Linked DNA regions of Anaerobacillus sp. CMMVII. The protein of the gene in region 1 interacts with the protein of each later gene in a pairwise test. Links are inferred from orthologs where the notes say so. Each region holds a gene or a part of one and is shown in the gene's direction. Other genes may lie near its edges.

Evidence for each region.
Region 2: the proteins of dnaB (region 1) and dnaI interact in binary tests that used the Bacillus subtilis proteins (3 or more experiments, as listed by UniProt). The link is inferred for Anaerobacillus sp. CMMVII from one-to-one orthologs.

Annotation. Positions count from the first base shown.
Region 1 is NZ_JACEHK010000017.1:14,103-19,011, forward strand. Bases 1-2,973 are described here. They hold dnaB (replicative DNA helicase), read left to right. Parts: upstream 1-788; coding sequence 789-2,159; downstream 2,160-2,973. Other genes in these bases: H1D32_RS21580 (DHH family phosphoesterase), read left to right, coding at 1-231; rplI (50S ribosomal protein L9), read left to right, coding at 228-671; queC (7-cyano-7-deazaguanine synthase QueC), read left to right, coding at 2,605-2,973. In the rest of the region: more of queC, read left to right, coding at 2,974-3,282; 6-carboxytetrahydropterin synthase QueD, read left to right, coding at 3,272-3,760. UniProt on the Bacillus subtilis protein: The main replicative DNA helicase, it participates in initiation and elongation during chromosome replication. Travels ahead of the DNA replisome, separating dsDNA into templates for DNA synthesis.
Region 2 is NZ_JACEHK010000002.1:500,482-511,038, forward strand. What follows is about bases 2,497-5,402. They hold dnaI (primosomal protein DnaI), read left to right. Parts: upstream 2,497-3,434; coding sequence 3,435-4,370; downstream 4,371-5,402. Other genes in these bases: H1D32_RS06555 (replication initiation and membrane attachment family protein), read left to right, coding at 2,497-3,432. In the rest of the region: speD (adenosylmethionine decarboxylase), read left to right, coding at 17-400; H1D32_RS06545 (DUF1499 domain-containing protein), read left to right, coding at 678-1,082; transcriptional regulator NrdR, read left to right, coding at 1,225-1,743; more of H1D32_RS06555, read left to right, coding at 1,987-2,496; sporulation protein YtxC, read left to right, coding at 5,866-6,570; sporulation protein YtxC, read left to right, coding at 6,564-6,725; H1D32_RS06580 (substrate-binding domain-containing protein), read left to right, coding at 9,230-10,162; H1D32_RS06585 (sensor histidine kinase), read left to right, coding at 10,164-10,557. UniProt on the Bacillus subtilis protein: Helps load the DnaC replicative helicase onto single-stranded (ss)DNA and simulates the helicase activity; in the presence of DnaB more helicase activity is seen.

The DNA of each region.
Region 1 (4,909 bases):
ATGAATGGAGTAGTTGCTTCGTTTGTCATTTCAAAGAGGAAGGACGGCGCTATAAGTATTAGTGCTAGATCCTTAGGTGATGTAAATGTTCAATTAATAATGGAAAGGCTTAATGGTGGAGGACATTTATCGAATGCTGCCACGCAGCTAGGTGATGTAACTTTAGATGAGGCTGAAAAATTATTAATGGAAAAGATAGATGAATATATTGAAGGAGGAAAAGAAGAATGAAAGTTATTTTTCTTCAAGACGTAAAAGGCAAGGGAAAAAAAGGTGAAGTAAAGAATGTTTCAGAGGGATATGCAAGAAACTTTCTATTACCTAATAAGCTAGCTGCTGAAGCAAATGCAGGAGCGCTAAAAACACTAGAAGTAAAAAAACAGGGCGAAGAAAAACGTGCGGAAGAAAAACTAAACGAAGCTAAAGCTTTTCGAGATGAAATTGAAAAGCTTACAGTTGAAATAAAGGCAAAGTCTGGAGAAGGTGGTCGACTATTTGGTGCCGTTACAAGCAAGCAAATTGCTGAAACGTTAGCAAAGATGAAAAAGAAAGTCGATAAGCGCAAAATTGAACTTGATGAGCCAATTCGAGCATTAGGCTATACAAATGTTCCAATTAAATTACATCCAGAAGTAACAGCAACAATTAAAGTACATGTTATTGAAGGATAGTTTTGAGTGAGGAGTGTTGAGTGTTGAGTTGTGTAGGTAATGCTGCGAAGCAATGCTGAAAAGAACTCAACACTCAACACTCAAAACTCTACACTTATAAGGGTAGGTGAATCAATCATGAGTGAATTATATGCTGATCGTACTCCACCACAGAATATTGAAGCAGAACAAGCCGTTTTAGGGGCAATTTTTCTTGAACCAGAAGCTCTTGTAACAGCATCAGAAAGACTAGCGTCTGACGATTTTTATCGAGCGTCCCATCAGCGGATTTACAGTGTGATGATCCAGTTAGCCGAAAAGGGAGAGCCTGTCGATCTTGTTACTGTTACAGCTGAGCTACAAGATAAAAAATGGCTTGAAGAAATAGGTGGAGTTTCATATTTAAGTGACTTAGCGAGCTCAGTTCCTACAGCAGCAAACGTAGAATACTATAGTAGGATTGTAGAAGAAAAATCGTTACTTAGACGATTGATCCGTGTTGCTACTAATATTGCTGCAGATGGGTACGCCGAAGAAGAAGAAGTAGATACAATTTTAAGTGAAGCTGAAAAAACGATACTAGAAGTTTCTCATAAAAAAAATACGAGTGCCTTTATTTCGATTAAAGATGTACTTGTTGAAGCATATGACAACATTGAACAGCTACAAAATCGTACAGATGATATTACTGGTATCCCAACAGGTTTCTCTGAATTAGATCGTATGACTGCAGGGTTTCAACGCAATGACTTAATTATTGTTGCAGCACGTCCTTCTGTTGGTAAGACTGCCTTTGCCTTAAATATTGCGCAAAATGTAGCGACGAAAACAGACGAAAATGTTGCCATTTTTAGTCTTGAGATGGGTGCTTCTCAGCTAGTCATGCGTATGATCTGTGCAGAGGGAAATCTTGATGCACAAAGACTGCGTACAGGTTCACTTCAAGAAGAGGATTGGACGAAACTGACGATGGCAATGGGAAGTTTATCAAAAGCCGGGATTTATATCGACGATACACCTGGTATCCGTGTAAATGACATTCGTGCAAAGTGTCGTAGATTAAGTCAGGAAAAGGGTTTAGGAATGATCTTAATTGACTACTTGCAGTTAATTCGCGGAGATGGCAAAAGTGGTGAAAACCGTCAGCAGGAAGTTTCAGAGATTTCGAGATCCCTGAAAGGTTTAGCAAGGGAATTACAAGTACCTGTTATTGCCTTATCACAGCTTTCACGTGGTGTAGAATCCCGTCAAGATAAACGACCGATGATGTCTGATATTCGTGAGTCAGGAAGTATTGAGCAGGATGCCGATATTGTTGCTTTCTTGTACCGTGATGATTATTATGACAAGGAAAGTGAGAGCAAGGATATCATCGAAATTATTATCGCAAAACAAAGGAATGGCCCTGTTGGAACAGTTGAACTTGCCTTTGTTAAAGAATATAACAAATTCGTAAACTTAGAGCGACGTTTTGATGAACGTAGTATGCCTGTCGGAGCAGGGGCATAGAAAATCTGAGTTTGAAAATATTCCCCTTACGGTACCTGGGAGTGCCTAAGGGGATTTTATTGCTGTCTAGCTCCAGCAAGGCTACTGCTTGAATTTGCTTCTTACTGCCTTGCGACGAGTAATCGCAGGAGCAAATGTGGAGCCCCTCGAAGTCAAATAACCTTCGAGAGAAAAAGTGAACTTCCTTTTTCCTAGAATAAAAGTGATAGAGCAAACTTTCTTCTCGAAGAACATTTGCTTGTTGGGGCTTAAATGGGTGCTTCCGCTTTTCTTATTAGTTACCAGGTAATGACGTATATTTTTATTGAAAAATATTGTAGAATGTAGATTGTAAAATTTGTTAGGGTAAAGTTTTCTTCACTAACATAATTCTAATCTACATTTTACAATCAAAAATTCCAATTTCGAGAGTTCGCGATCTCCTCTCGTTAAAAAAAACTAGGGAGTGTTTAAATATGAAAAAGCATTGGTGGTGTTCAGTGGCGGACAAGATTCAACAACTTGTCTATTTTGGGCACTAAAAAATTATGATCATGTAGAAACAGTGACCTTTGATTATAACCAAAGGCACAATGAAGAAATTGAAGTAGCTAAAAAAATTGCTGAAGATCTAGGCGTAGAGAATACGGTTATAGATATGAGTTTATTAAATCAGCTAACTTCTAATGCGTTAACACGCAGTGAAATCGAAATAAAAGACGGGGAAGATGGCGGTTTACCTAGTACATTCGTTGATGGGCGCAATCACCTCTTTTTATCGTTTGCAGCGATTATGGCGAAAGCTAAAGCGATCCAAAATATTATTACAGGTGTTTGTGAGACAGATTTTTCAGGTTACCCTGATTGTCGTGACATGTTTGTAAAGTCACTAAATGTAACGATAAATTTAGCGATGGATTACAACTTTGTTATTCATACACCATTGATGTGGATTGATAAAAAAGAAACGTGGGCTCTAGCTGCTGAGCTTGGAGCTTTTGAATATATAAGGGAAAAGACGCTTACATGCTATAACGGTATTGTAGGCGACGGTTGTGGCGAGTGCCCTGCATGCAAGCTTCGTAATGAAGGCTTACAAAAGTTCCTTAATGAACAGGAAGGGGGCATGCAGCGTGTCGAGTAAAGATGGATTATTTGGTTTTCGAATTGTTGATAAGCTAGAAAAATTAGGTGAAGACATTCAAATAAAAGACTTGAAGTACCACAATAAGCGCGTGATGGTAAGTAAGGAATTTACGTTTGATGCCGCCCACCACCTTCATCATTATGAAGGGAAATGCAAAAACCTACACGGTCATACGTACCGAGTTGTTTTTGGTATTAGTTCTTTTACAGATGAAATTGGGATTGCCATTGACTTTGGTGATATAAAAAAAATCTGGAAAGAGCAGATTGAAATATATCTTGACCACCGCTATTTGAATGAAACGCTACCTCCGATGAATACGACGGCAGAAAACATGGTTGTTTGGATCTACGAAAAAATGGCGGACTACTTAAAAGAAAGTCAGTTTAAAATGTTAGAACCAAGGGTTGAATTTGTTCGACTTTTTGAAACACCAACAAGCTATGCCGAAGCTAGAAGAGAGTGGATGGAATGAAAATACCGGTTTTAGAAATTTTCGGCCCGACCATTCAAGGTGAAGGTGCAGTAATTGGAAAAAAAACTGTTTTTATTCGCACGGCTGGGTGTGATTATCAATGCTCTTGGTGTGATTCTGCGTTTACGTGGGATGGAACCGGGAAAGATGAAATTAAAATGTTGACAACTGTTGAAATCGTTACTGAACTTAAAAAAATTGGGTTAGACAACTTTCAGCATGTAACAATTTCTGGTGGAAACCCAGCACTGCTGAAGCAGCTTGGTGATCTTATACGTGCTTTAAAAGATTTGAACATGAAGATTGGCCTAGAGACACAAGGTACTGTTTGGCAAGACTGGATGCTAGAAATAGATGACTTAACAGTTTCTCCAAAGCCACCTAGTAGCGGTATGGAAACAGATCATACAAGGCTAACTGAAATGATCGAGCGTTTAACTAAAAAGGTTGTTGCCGGTGAAGTTAGTTTAAAGGTTGTTATTTTTGATGAAAAAGACTTACAATATGCAAAAAAGTTCACCTAGACTATCCTACTGTGCCTTTTTACCTCTCTGTCGGAAATGAGAATTTAACGATGGAGGATGACGAGCAACTTGCTCAAAAACTGTTAAAAAAGTTAGATTGGTTAGTGAGTAAAGTGATTGTTGATCCTGATTTTAATAATGCAAGAGTCTTACCACAGCTACATGCCCTTCTTTGGGGTAATAAAAAGGGAGTGTAATTATGAGAAAAGATCATGAATTAGAAGGTGTTTCTTTACTAGGAAATCAAAACGTTCAATATAAATTTGAATATGATAAGTCCATTTTAGAAACGTTTGAAAATAAGCATCTAGATAACGATTACTGGGTGAAATTTAATTGTCCTGAATTTACAAGTCTTTGTCCGAAAACAGGACAGCCTGATTTCGCAACAATTTATATCTCTTATATTCCGAGTGAAAAAATGGTCGAAAGTAAGTCATTAAAGCTGTACTTATTTAGCTTTAGAAACCAGGGCGATTTTCATGAAGATTGCATGAATATCATCATGAAAGACTTAATTGAATTAATGGACCCCAAATATATTGAGGTTTGGGGTAAATTCACACCTCGTGGCGGTATTTCGATTGACCCTTATGTAAACTACGGCAAAAAGGGTACAATGTTT
Region 2 (10,557 bases), on another replicon or contig:
CGGAGGGGGGATTCAACTGGATACAATGGGTCGTCATGTAATTGCGGAACTATGGGGTTGCAACGTAGATAAATTGAATAATATCAATTTTATTGAACAGTTGTTTGTTGATGCTGCATTAGAGGCGGGTGCGGAAGTTAGAGAGGTTGTGTTTCATAAGTTTGCACCTCTCGGAGTAAGTGGAGTAGTGATTATTTCAGAGTCTCACTTAACCATTCACTCTTTTCCTGAACAGGGCTATGCAAGTATAGATGTATATACTTGTGGTAATCGTATAGACCCAAATGTTGCTTCAAATTACATCTCAAAAGGTCTCGGAGCTAAAACTGTAGAACACATACAAGTTTATAGAGGGATGGGACCGATACATGTTGGGAAACCTAAAGTAACTGCTTTATAAATCAAACAAATAAGGAGGTTTAATCACCTCTTTTTGGCTGTTGAGAATTTTCAACAGCCATTTTTTTTTTTTGCATTTTATTTGTAGCCAAGCGAGGTTTACGAGCAAAATGAGAAACGAGAGACCTCTATTTACTTTTTCTAATCATTTAAAAGTCAAATTTTCCTTCATTCTGAAAGTAATGAAACCATCTCTTTTTTCATTTCTAGTAATTTTTATATTATTTGTCTATAATTTAATTATCCATACACAATCAAATCCTAAAGAGGTGGCACAAATGAGTTTAAAGGACAAGTTTAACAAATTTATATCTACACATACAGAGACAAGAGAATTACATTCGGATGAGACGCTAAAGACTAGATACTATAAAGCGATGAAAGATAAGGCATTTAATGAAGTTCTGACATTATTCCAGCAAACTCCTCATTTTGAAGTCCGAGACCATTCAGTTGAACGAGGCGAAATTATTGTGAACGGTGGCACTAAGAAAAAGTTTTTCTTAGTAGCAACAGTCATTATGGTATCCCCTAACCGCACTGCGGTAGATTTCGCTGTAAGTACAGAAACGGCATTACCTATGGACTTTGGCTATAGTGCGAAAGTAATAAAAGATACTTATGAAAAACTCGATAAACGATTAGAATATGTTGGCTCAGGCTTAGGAGCAAAGCTGCTTTAGTTTAGATTTATAGTCAAAATGAATATGAGTTTTTCGAGAGGCAAAGAAATTTTCTAGAACTCTAAACAATAACTTGTACTTACATCTATTTTTTTATATCATTAATAGTGAAAACTAAGGCAAACTTATGGAGATGATAGGTATGCGCTGTCCAACATGTAATTATAACGGTACTCGAGTACTTGACTCACGGCCAAGCCACGAAGGGCGCTCAATTAGAAGAAGACGTGAATGTGAAGAATGTAATTTTCGCTTTACAACCTTCGAGACTGTTGAAGTAACCCCGTTAATTGTTGTAAAAAAAGATGGGAATCGTGAAGAATTTAGTAAAGATAAAATTCTGCGAGGTCTAATCCGTGCGTGTGAAAAACGGCCAGTTCCGTTACAAAAGTTAGAAGAAATAGTTGATAAAGTTGAAAAAGACTTGAGAAACGCTGGAGCACCCGAAGTTAAGAGTGAAGATGTTGGTGAAAGTGTGATGGAATACTTAGCTGATGTTGATGATGTTGCTTATGTGCGTTTTGCATCAGTTTATCGCCAATTTAAGGATATAAACGTATTTATTGACGAACTAAAAGAGCTATTACAAAAAACTGAAACAAATAAAAGGGCTAAGATTGATATCTTTGGCTCTTTTTTATTCATAAAGCGTAAAAAGTAGTTTTAGTAGTTAATGTCTAGCTCCAGCGCTCAGCCCCTCGAAGAACATTTGCTTGTTGCTGCTCCTGCGGTTACTCGTCGCAAAGCAGAGAAGTAACCCGAGGAAGTTCCTTGGCTACCCAGGGCGCTTGCGCTTTTCTTAAAAAATGTACATTTTTTCCCTAATTGGGTTGAAACATTTATAATATTTGTCCAAAAAAATGTTAAAATAGATTAGTAAATTTATAGAATGGGTGATGGAAGAATGGCGTTACATTGGATGCATTTGTTACCTGTCGATCGTTATGTCGTTCGAACTACTTCATTCATTAACGAAGCAGATCGGAAAATAATTACACTTTTATATCAACCTCTAATAGGGGCAATTGCTCATAGTCTTTACTTTGCGCTACAGAGCGAACTAGAAAGAGATCAATATACGAGTATTGAAACAACCCACAAAACACTAATGACAATGATGGGTCTACCTCTAGATAAGATTTATGAGGAACGGAAAAAGTTAGAAGGTATTGGCCTCTTAAATGTTTATAAGCAGAAGCAAGATGAGGATATTATCTATTTATACGAATTACAGAAGCCTTTTAGTCCTCATGAGTTCTTTAAGGATGATGTTCTCAGTGTCTATTTGTATAATCGCGTTGGCAAATACCGCTATCTTCAATTAAGAGACCGGTTTACGATAAATAAAATAAATAAAGATAACTTTAAAGAGATTACGTTATCTTTCAGTGATGTGTTTACTTCATTACACCACTCAGAAATCTCGGCACAACAAGGGGAATTATCGACTTCTTTAGTCATTGATTCTCAATCGGATATTGTTAACAATGATAGTTCAGAAAGCTCTTACACTATATTAGAAGAAGCTTTTGACTTTTCATTACTTATTACGTATCTATCGAATATGATCAATCCAAAAACATTATTCACTGAAAAAGTTAAAGAGACAATTGTCCGCTTAGCTTTTGTTTACCGGATTGACCCTTATGAAATGAGTAAAATAATTCAAGATTCGTTACTTCATGATGATACGGTTGACCTAGATGTTATGAGAGAAAAAGTGAAAAACTGGTACAAATTCACATATGAAAGTGAACCTCCAGGATTGGGCTTTAGAACACATCCTGAAAAGTATAGAACGATGTCAGGGAAAGAACCAAAAACTGAAGAAGAAGAAATGATTTTGCTTTATGAAACAGAATCTCCACTGACACTTTTAGAAAGTAAATCGGCTGCTGGGGCCAAAGTTCCTTTAGGGGATGCTAAAATTGTTGAAACCCTATTATTGGATTATAAGCTTTTACCTGGTGTTGCAAATGTACTTATTGACTTTATTTTAGAAATTAATGATATGAAATTGACAAAGTCTTATGTAGAAAAGATAGCTGGTCAGTGGGCCCGAAAAAACGTTAAAACCGTTAAAGAAGCGATGGCCTTAGCTAAGGGAGAATACAAGAAGCGTGAGCAGTGGGATCAAGGTACTGCTGAGGCGGCTGCAACCACTGAAAGGCCAGTCAAACAGCGGCAAAACAATACCAATCGTTATGTGAGAAAAGATCGCCTTCCAAAATGGCTGATAGAAGCTAAAAAAGAAGTTACCTCTAAGCAAGAAGATGATGATATTACAAAAGTTAAACAAGAGCTTGAAGAAAAATTTAAATTATTAAAATTACAACGCCAGGAGGGATAGTTTTGGAACTGATTAAACAAACGTTAGAAAAAATGAAAAGTTCAAAAAGTATGTTAGATAATTTCCAACGTTTAAAAGAAGATATTCTTTCTGACAAATGGATAGTAGAATTTCTTCGTGAAAATCCAACTCTTCCTGAATCTGAAATTAATCGCAATATTTCTCGGTTCTTTGAGTATAGAAATGAGCGGAATAATTGTACAAAATGTTTGAGTCTCGATACGTGTGTAAACATGATGAAAGGCTATCAGCCAGAGCTTTTTCTAGAAAGACAGCAAGTACAACTACGTTATAATGTCTGTCATCGAAAATGGAAAGATGATCAAAAAAAACAGCAGCAATCTCTGATTAAAAGTTTGTACATTCCTAAAGAAATTTTGAAGGCAACTTTCGACCAGCTAGATCAAGATAACCGTTCTAGAATTGTAGCGATTGCAAAAGCTGTTGAGTTTGCAACAACAACGAATCCTGGGGAAACGGGAAAAGGCCTTTATCTGCACGGTCAATTTGGTGTGGGAAAAACATATATTATGGGTGCCATTGCAAATGAACTTGCAGAGAGAAATATTTCATCGATGCTGGTTTACACACCTGACTTTTTCCGGGAGTTAAAAAGTGGTATTAGTGATGGATCATATAATGAAAAACTTGATCTTGTTAAAAAAGTTCCTGTTCTTATTTTAGATGATTTAGGTGCTGAAACAATGTCAAGTTGGGTGAGAGATGATATATTAGGTGTAATTTTACAACATAGAATGCTTGAAAAGCTACCGACATTATATACTTCAAACTATGATTTTGATGAACTAGAAGAACACCTGGCTTACTCCCAAAAAGGTGGTATTGAGCAACTTAAATCCAAACGAATTATGGAGCGTATCCGTCATTTTGCTGATCCTGTTTATATTGAGGGAGTAAATCGAAGAGGAAAAATGTAAAAATTAGAATGATGAAAGCATTGCATCGCAGTTACTGCTACTAATTCTATATTATACATTTTACTTTAAAATGTGTTACGATAGATTAGACTTGTTTAAAAAAGATGTAACTAGATTTATAAATCTTATCTACTAATAGAGATGGGGGTTTTTACATGACAATTGATCATATTCTTGAGCGTGCTGTTAAAGGTGAGCGTCTGACAATTGAAGATGCTATTAATTTATATGAAAGTAATGAGGTAGAGAAAATTGGTGCTGCTGCAAACGAGGTTATGAAAAGTGGCATCCTGAGCCTATTACTACATTTGTAATTGGACGAAATATTAACTACACAAATTTTTGTGATACGTATTGTCGTTTTTGTGCCTTTTATCGACCACCTGGTCATGAAGAGGGTTATGTGTTAGAAGATGATCTTATTTTAGATAAAATCCAAGAAACAGTAGATGTAAATGGAACGGAAATTTTAATGCAAGGTGGAACACATCCAGATCTTCCACTAAGCTATTATACAAACCTTTTAAGAAAAATTAAGGAACGTTTTCCTAACATCACAATGCATTCATTTTCTCCGGCTGAAGTTTGGAAAATGGTTGAAGTTTCAGGACTAAACTTAAAAGAGGTACTGTTACAGCTTAAAGAAGCAGGGCTTGATTCAATTCCAGGTGGTGGTGCGGAGATCTTAGATGACCGTACAAGACAAAAAATTAGTAAGAAAAAAGGTTCATGGGAAAAATGGATTGAGTGTATGAAGATGGTTAAAACTGTTGGAATGCATGGTACAGCAACAATGGTTATCGGTTTTGGTGAATCAATTCAGGAACGAGCTTTACATCTTCAGCGGATCCGTGATGCTCAAGACGAATCAAACTGCTTCTTAGCGTTATTCCTTGGACATTCCAACCAGACAATACAAATCTTAAAGCCGAAAAAGTGACTCCTGATGAGTATTTGAAGAATTTGGCTATCTCAAGACTATTCTTAGACAATATCCAAAATTTCCAATCATCATGGGTAACCATGGGACCTGAAATCGGGAAGAAATCTCTTTCTTATGGTTGTAATGATTTTGGTAGTACGATGATGGAAGAAAACGTAGTATCTGCTGCAGGTGCTACTCATAAAGTTAATTCTAATTTAATTTTAAGACTTATTCGTGAAGCGGGTAAAATTCCAGCACAGCGTGATACAAAGTATAATACCCTTCATGTATTTAAAGAAGAGGAAACAACTGATAAAGATTTCGTTATGCAAAACTAAATGTGAAAGCCGATAAGTAACTTATCGGCTTTTTGTATGTTTTTTGAGCTATGAAAAAGTACTTATCAGCACTTTTAGAATGCTCTTCGATCCTTTATTATCTGTTGACAACATTAACTTTAGTAATAAATTTGTTCTAATAAGCATTTTTTAGGATAAGCCCCCATATACATGTAAAGAAAAAATGGACACTAGGTGTAGTTGCGTCTAATTGTTGTGGGAGGGGCTTTCATTGATAGAGATTTATTTACAGAATAAGCTCGATCGGTATTATTTGTTCAAAAATTTTAAAGCTGGGCTTTATACTTTTATAAAAAATGGAGTAGTAGAACTTTCGTTAGCTAGTGACAGATTAATTATAAAAGTGGACAATACATTTGATTTTGAAGAGACTATAAAGCCGGTGTTGACGGAAATCTTAAAAAAGCATGTAATTGAAACAAAAGAAGATATTTGGTTGTTAGATGTTATCCAAAATATATTCTACTATGATGTACCAGAGGAACAATCACAAATTCTTGCAATGGCAAAATCAATCTTAGCTGGGGAACGCTTAGAACTTCCGAATGTAAAAAAAATGTTTTTTACAGAAAAAATGATTCATGACGCTTTTACCAACTTCCTAACGAGAGACATTAATTTTTGCTATGAATCTTTCTTAACTTTCCGTTTAAGAGGTTACTTAGATAAGCTAATCGATTGTGTTGAGATGGCAATTGATGAATTTCAACTAGAACAAGAATATCAAAATTTAGTAGAGAATTTCCGTTTTTACTTAAAAAAGCGAACGCCAAAATTAACATGCGTTCATCTCGTTATTGATGGAAGTTTTACTTTTTATGATGAGTATTTTCACCAACTTTCTTACGAGAAAATTGAGCATTATCTAGATAGAGAAATCATTTTGAAAAGGGAATTCCCATTCAAGAAATGGTAATCAGCCCGCTTGTTAGCATTGCACCATTGGAGGTTCACTTGTACAGTGATGATGTAGATAATAGTGTCATTCAATCTATCCAAAATATTTTCCAGGAACGGGTTAAACTAAATAGAAAAGATCATTTTAAAAAAAATAATTATAAAATCACCTAATATTGGAAGATGATGGCTTCGATGATAGAGAACTATAAATCATATCGAAGTCATTACTATGAATAGAAACAGAAAATAAACTTGCTTTTCTAATTATAAATCCATATAATAACCTACATAAGCTAAATACATCAAAAAAGTCTTGATGAGGACATGGGTTTTATTTTACGGTTTTAAGAGAGGGAAGTGCTGCTGGGAGCTTCCTAACACGGAAATAATACTTACCACCTCTGAACTTCAGTAGGGAAATTTAAAGTATCTACTGACGGCTACAAACCGTTATTTTCTCATAAGTCACATTTACCTATTCGTAAATGTGAGAATGAGGGTGGAACCACGAGCATAACACTCGTCCCTTTTTAGGGATGAGTGTTTTTTATGTTATTACCATTTTTTAGAATGAAAAAGGAGTGTTTAGAAATGAACCAAGTAAAGGTTACATTCCCAGATGGAGCAGTACGGGAATATGCTAATGGAGTAACGACAGAGGATATTGCAGCCTCTATTAGTCCAGGCTTAAAGAAAAAAGCTGTTGCTGGTAAACTAAATGGCAAAGTGGTTGATCTATTATTGCCTATCACAGAAGATTCAGCAGTAGAAATCGTAACACTTGAATCGAAAGAAGGCCTAGAAGTTTACCGTCATAGTACGGCTCATCTAATGGCTCAAGCGTTAAAGCGCCTTATCCAGAGATCAAGCTAGGTATTGGTCCGGTGATTGAAAATGGGTTCTATTACGATGTTGATTTGGAAAATCCATTGAAGCCAGAAGATCTTCCAGCAATTGAAAAAGAAATGAAAAAGATTATTAATGAAAATATTAAAATTGAACGTAAAGTTGTGACTCGTGAAGAGGCGTTACGTATTTATGAAGAAATTGGAGACCATTTAAAGCTTGAGTTAATTCGTGAGCTTCCTGAAGGTGAAGAAATTTCGATCTATGAGCAAGGTGAATTCTTTGACTTATGCCGTGGGCCACATCTTCCATCTACTGGAAAGATCAAGGCGTTAAAATTAATGAGCATTGCAGGAGCATACTGGCGTGGAAATAGTGACAACCAAATGTTACAGCGTATTTATGGTACTGCCTTTCCTAAGCAAAGTGATCTTGATGAGTATTTACATTTTATTGAAGAAGCACAAAAACGTGACCACCGTAAATTGGGTAAAGAACTTCAATTATTCATGTTCTCTGAGGAATCACCTGGTATGCCTTTCTATTTACCAAAGGGGCAAGTTGTTCGTACAGAACTTGAAAACTTTTCAAGAGAATTACAACGTGGGGCAGGATATGACGAGGTTCGTACACCATTCATGATGAATCAACGTTTGTGGGAGCAATCTGGTCATTGGGAACACTACCATGAAAACATGTATTTCTCAGAAGTTGATAATACAAAATTTGCAATGAAACCAATGAATTGCCCAGGCCATATGTTAATCTTTAAAAATGAACTTCATTCATACCGTGATCTTCCAATTCGTATGGCTGAGTTTGGCCAAGTTCATCGCCATGAATTAAGTGGTGCGTTAAATGGTATGATCCGTGTTCGTACATTTTGCCAAGATGATGCTCACATTTTCGTAACACCAAAACAAATTGAATCAGAAATAAAAGAAGTGTTTAAATTAGTTGATCAAATCTATAAGACATTTGGTTTTGAATACTCGGTGGAACTATCCACTCGCCCAGAAAATTCAATGGGCGATGATAAATTATGGGAGCAAGCTGAAGATGCGCTTCGCAATGTATTAGAAGATCTACAATTACCTTATCAATTAAATGAAGGTGATGGCGCATTCTACGGTCCAAAGATTGACTTCCACATTAAAGATGCTCTTAAACGTAGTCATCAATGTGCGACAATACAGGGTTGATTTCCAAATGCCTGAGAAGTTTGATTTAACGTATGTGGATGAAAACAACAACAAAGTTCACCCAGTTGTCATTCACAGAGCAATTTACGGTTCGATTGACCGTTTCTTTGGTATTTAGTTGAGCATTTTGCTGGTGCATTCCCTACATGGTTAGCCCCAGTACAAGTAGAGGTAATCCCAGTTAATGAAGTTCATGTTGATTATGCAGAACAAGTAAAGGCAAAGCTATTAGAAGCTGGCGTACGAGTTCATATCGATAATCGTAACGAAAAACTTGGTTATAAGATCCGCGAAGCTCAAATGCAAAAAACACCTTATATTCTAGTGTTAGGTGACAAAGAGATTGAAGAAAGTGCTGTAAACGTACGTAAATATGGTGAGCAAAACTCAGAAGCAGTTGGCCTTGAAACGTTTATCTTTAACATTAAAGAGGAAATTGCTACAAGAAAAAATAATTTAGTATAGATATGGTTAAAAAGCTGTGATTAACGTCATGGCTTTTTTTATTCATAAAACTGTTGTATTCTTTACCTCCTATGCACCGTTTTAAAATATACTTAAAATAGATTATTGTTTTAATTAAATGGTCAAAGAGCAATTGCGTCGAGATGGAAAGAGGGGATAAACATGCAATATATAAAATTAATTTTTATTATTGTAATTTTTGGTTTTCTTATAAGCATTTCAATAGCATGCTCAGTTAAAGCCCCAGAAACAGTTATTGCGTTAACAGAAGCCAGTTTAGTAGATTCTGAAGATGAATCACTAAATCATGATGAAGAAACTCTAAAGTTTGCGATTGTCTCAATTTTATCGATTCGTGAAACCCACCGTACATTTCATAAATTTGCCCAATATTTAGAGGAAGAATTAGGACGACCGGTCGAAATAATCCAGAAACAAACGTATACGGAAGTAAAGGAACTTTTTGAACGTGATGAAATTGATGCTGGAATAGTATGTGCCTACCTTTCAGTAGTAGGAAGGCGAGAAGGCATTATTAAAAAGATCGCGATGCCGGTTATAGATGGGGAAAAACAGTTTACATCTTATATTATTACTAAAAATAATAGCAGTATTAATTCAATGGAGGATCTTTACGGAAAGAACTTTGCATATTCGGATTCTTTATCATACTCAGGTTATTTAGTTGCAAAATATAATATCGTTCAAGGAGGATTTGACTTTAATAGTTACTTCTCAAATGCTTATTACACATATAGTCACGATAATACAATTTTAGCTGTAGCAAATGGATTAGTAGATGCAGGTGCAACCCATAGTGTAGTGTTTGATAAATTAAAAAAAGAAAACAATCCTATTATTGCAGAAATAAAAATCATTGCAGAAGGAGAATTAGTTGGACATTCTCCAGTTGTGATTAATCCAAATATAGACCCAGATCTTGAAATTAAGCTACGGGAAGTTATTTTATCGATGCATAAAGATGAGAAAGGGAGAAAAGCCCTTGAAAAGTTAGGTTATGATTATTTTGATGTACCAGATAAAGATCTATTTAAACCGATTATTAAAATGTTAAAAGACTTAGGAGATCTGTAGGATGAAACGGCTCTATCTTTTATTTATTTCTGTATTGAGTAATAGTAGCGTGAAAACGAAGGTTCTAGGAATGACAATCGGGTTAGTTATACTAATGGCCATAACGAGTACCATTATCCTCAGGGAAATTCTAGTCGTAAAACTTAGTGAAGATTTAGATCGTCGAGCTGTTTCAATCGCTAGTGATTTAAGTTCTCGTAGTATTGATTATACAATACTAAAAGATATTTATAGTCTGCATAATTTACTACAAGACACAACTCAACACAACCCTGATATTGAATATATTTTTATTACTGACCAAGACTTAAACGTTTTGATTCATACCTTTGGACCAGATTTTAAGATATCGGAGGATCTCTTAAATATAAATTTGCTTGAAGTAGGTAGTCATT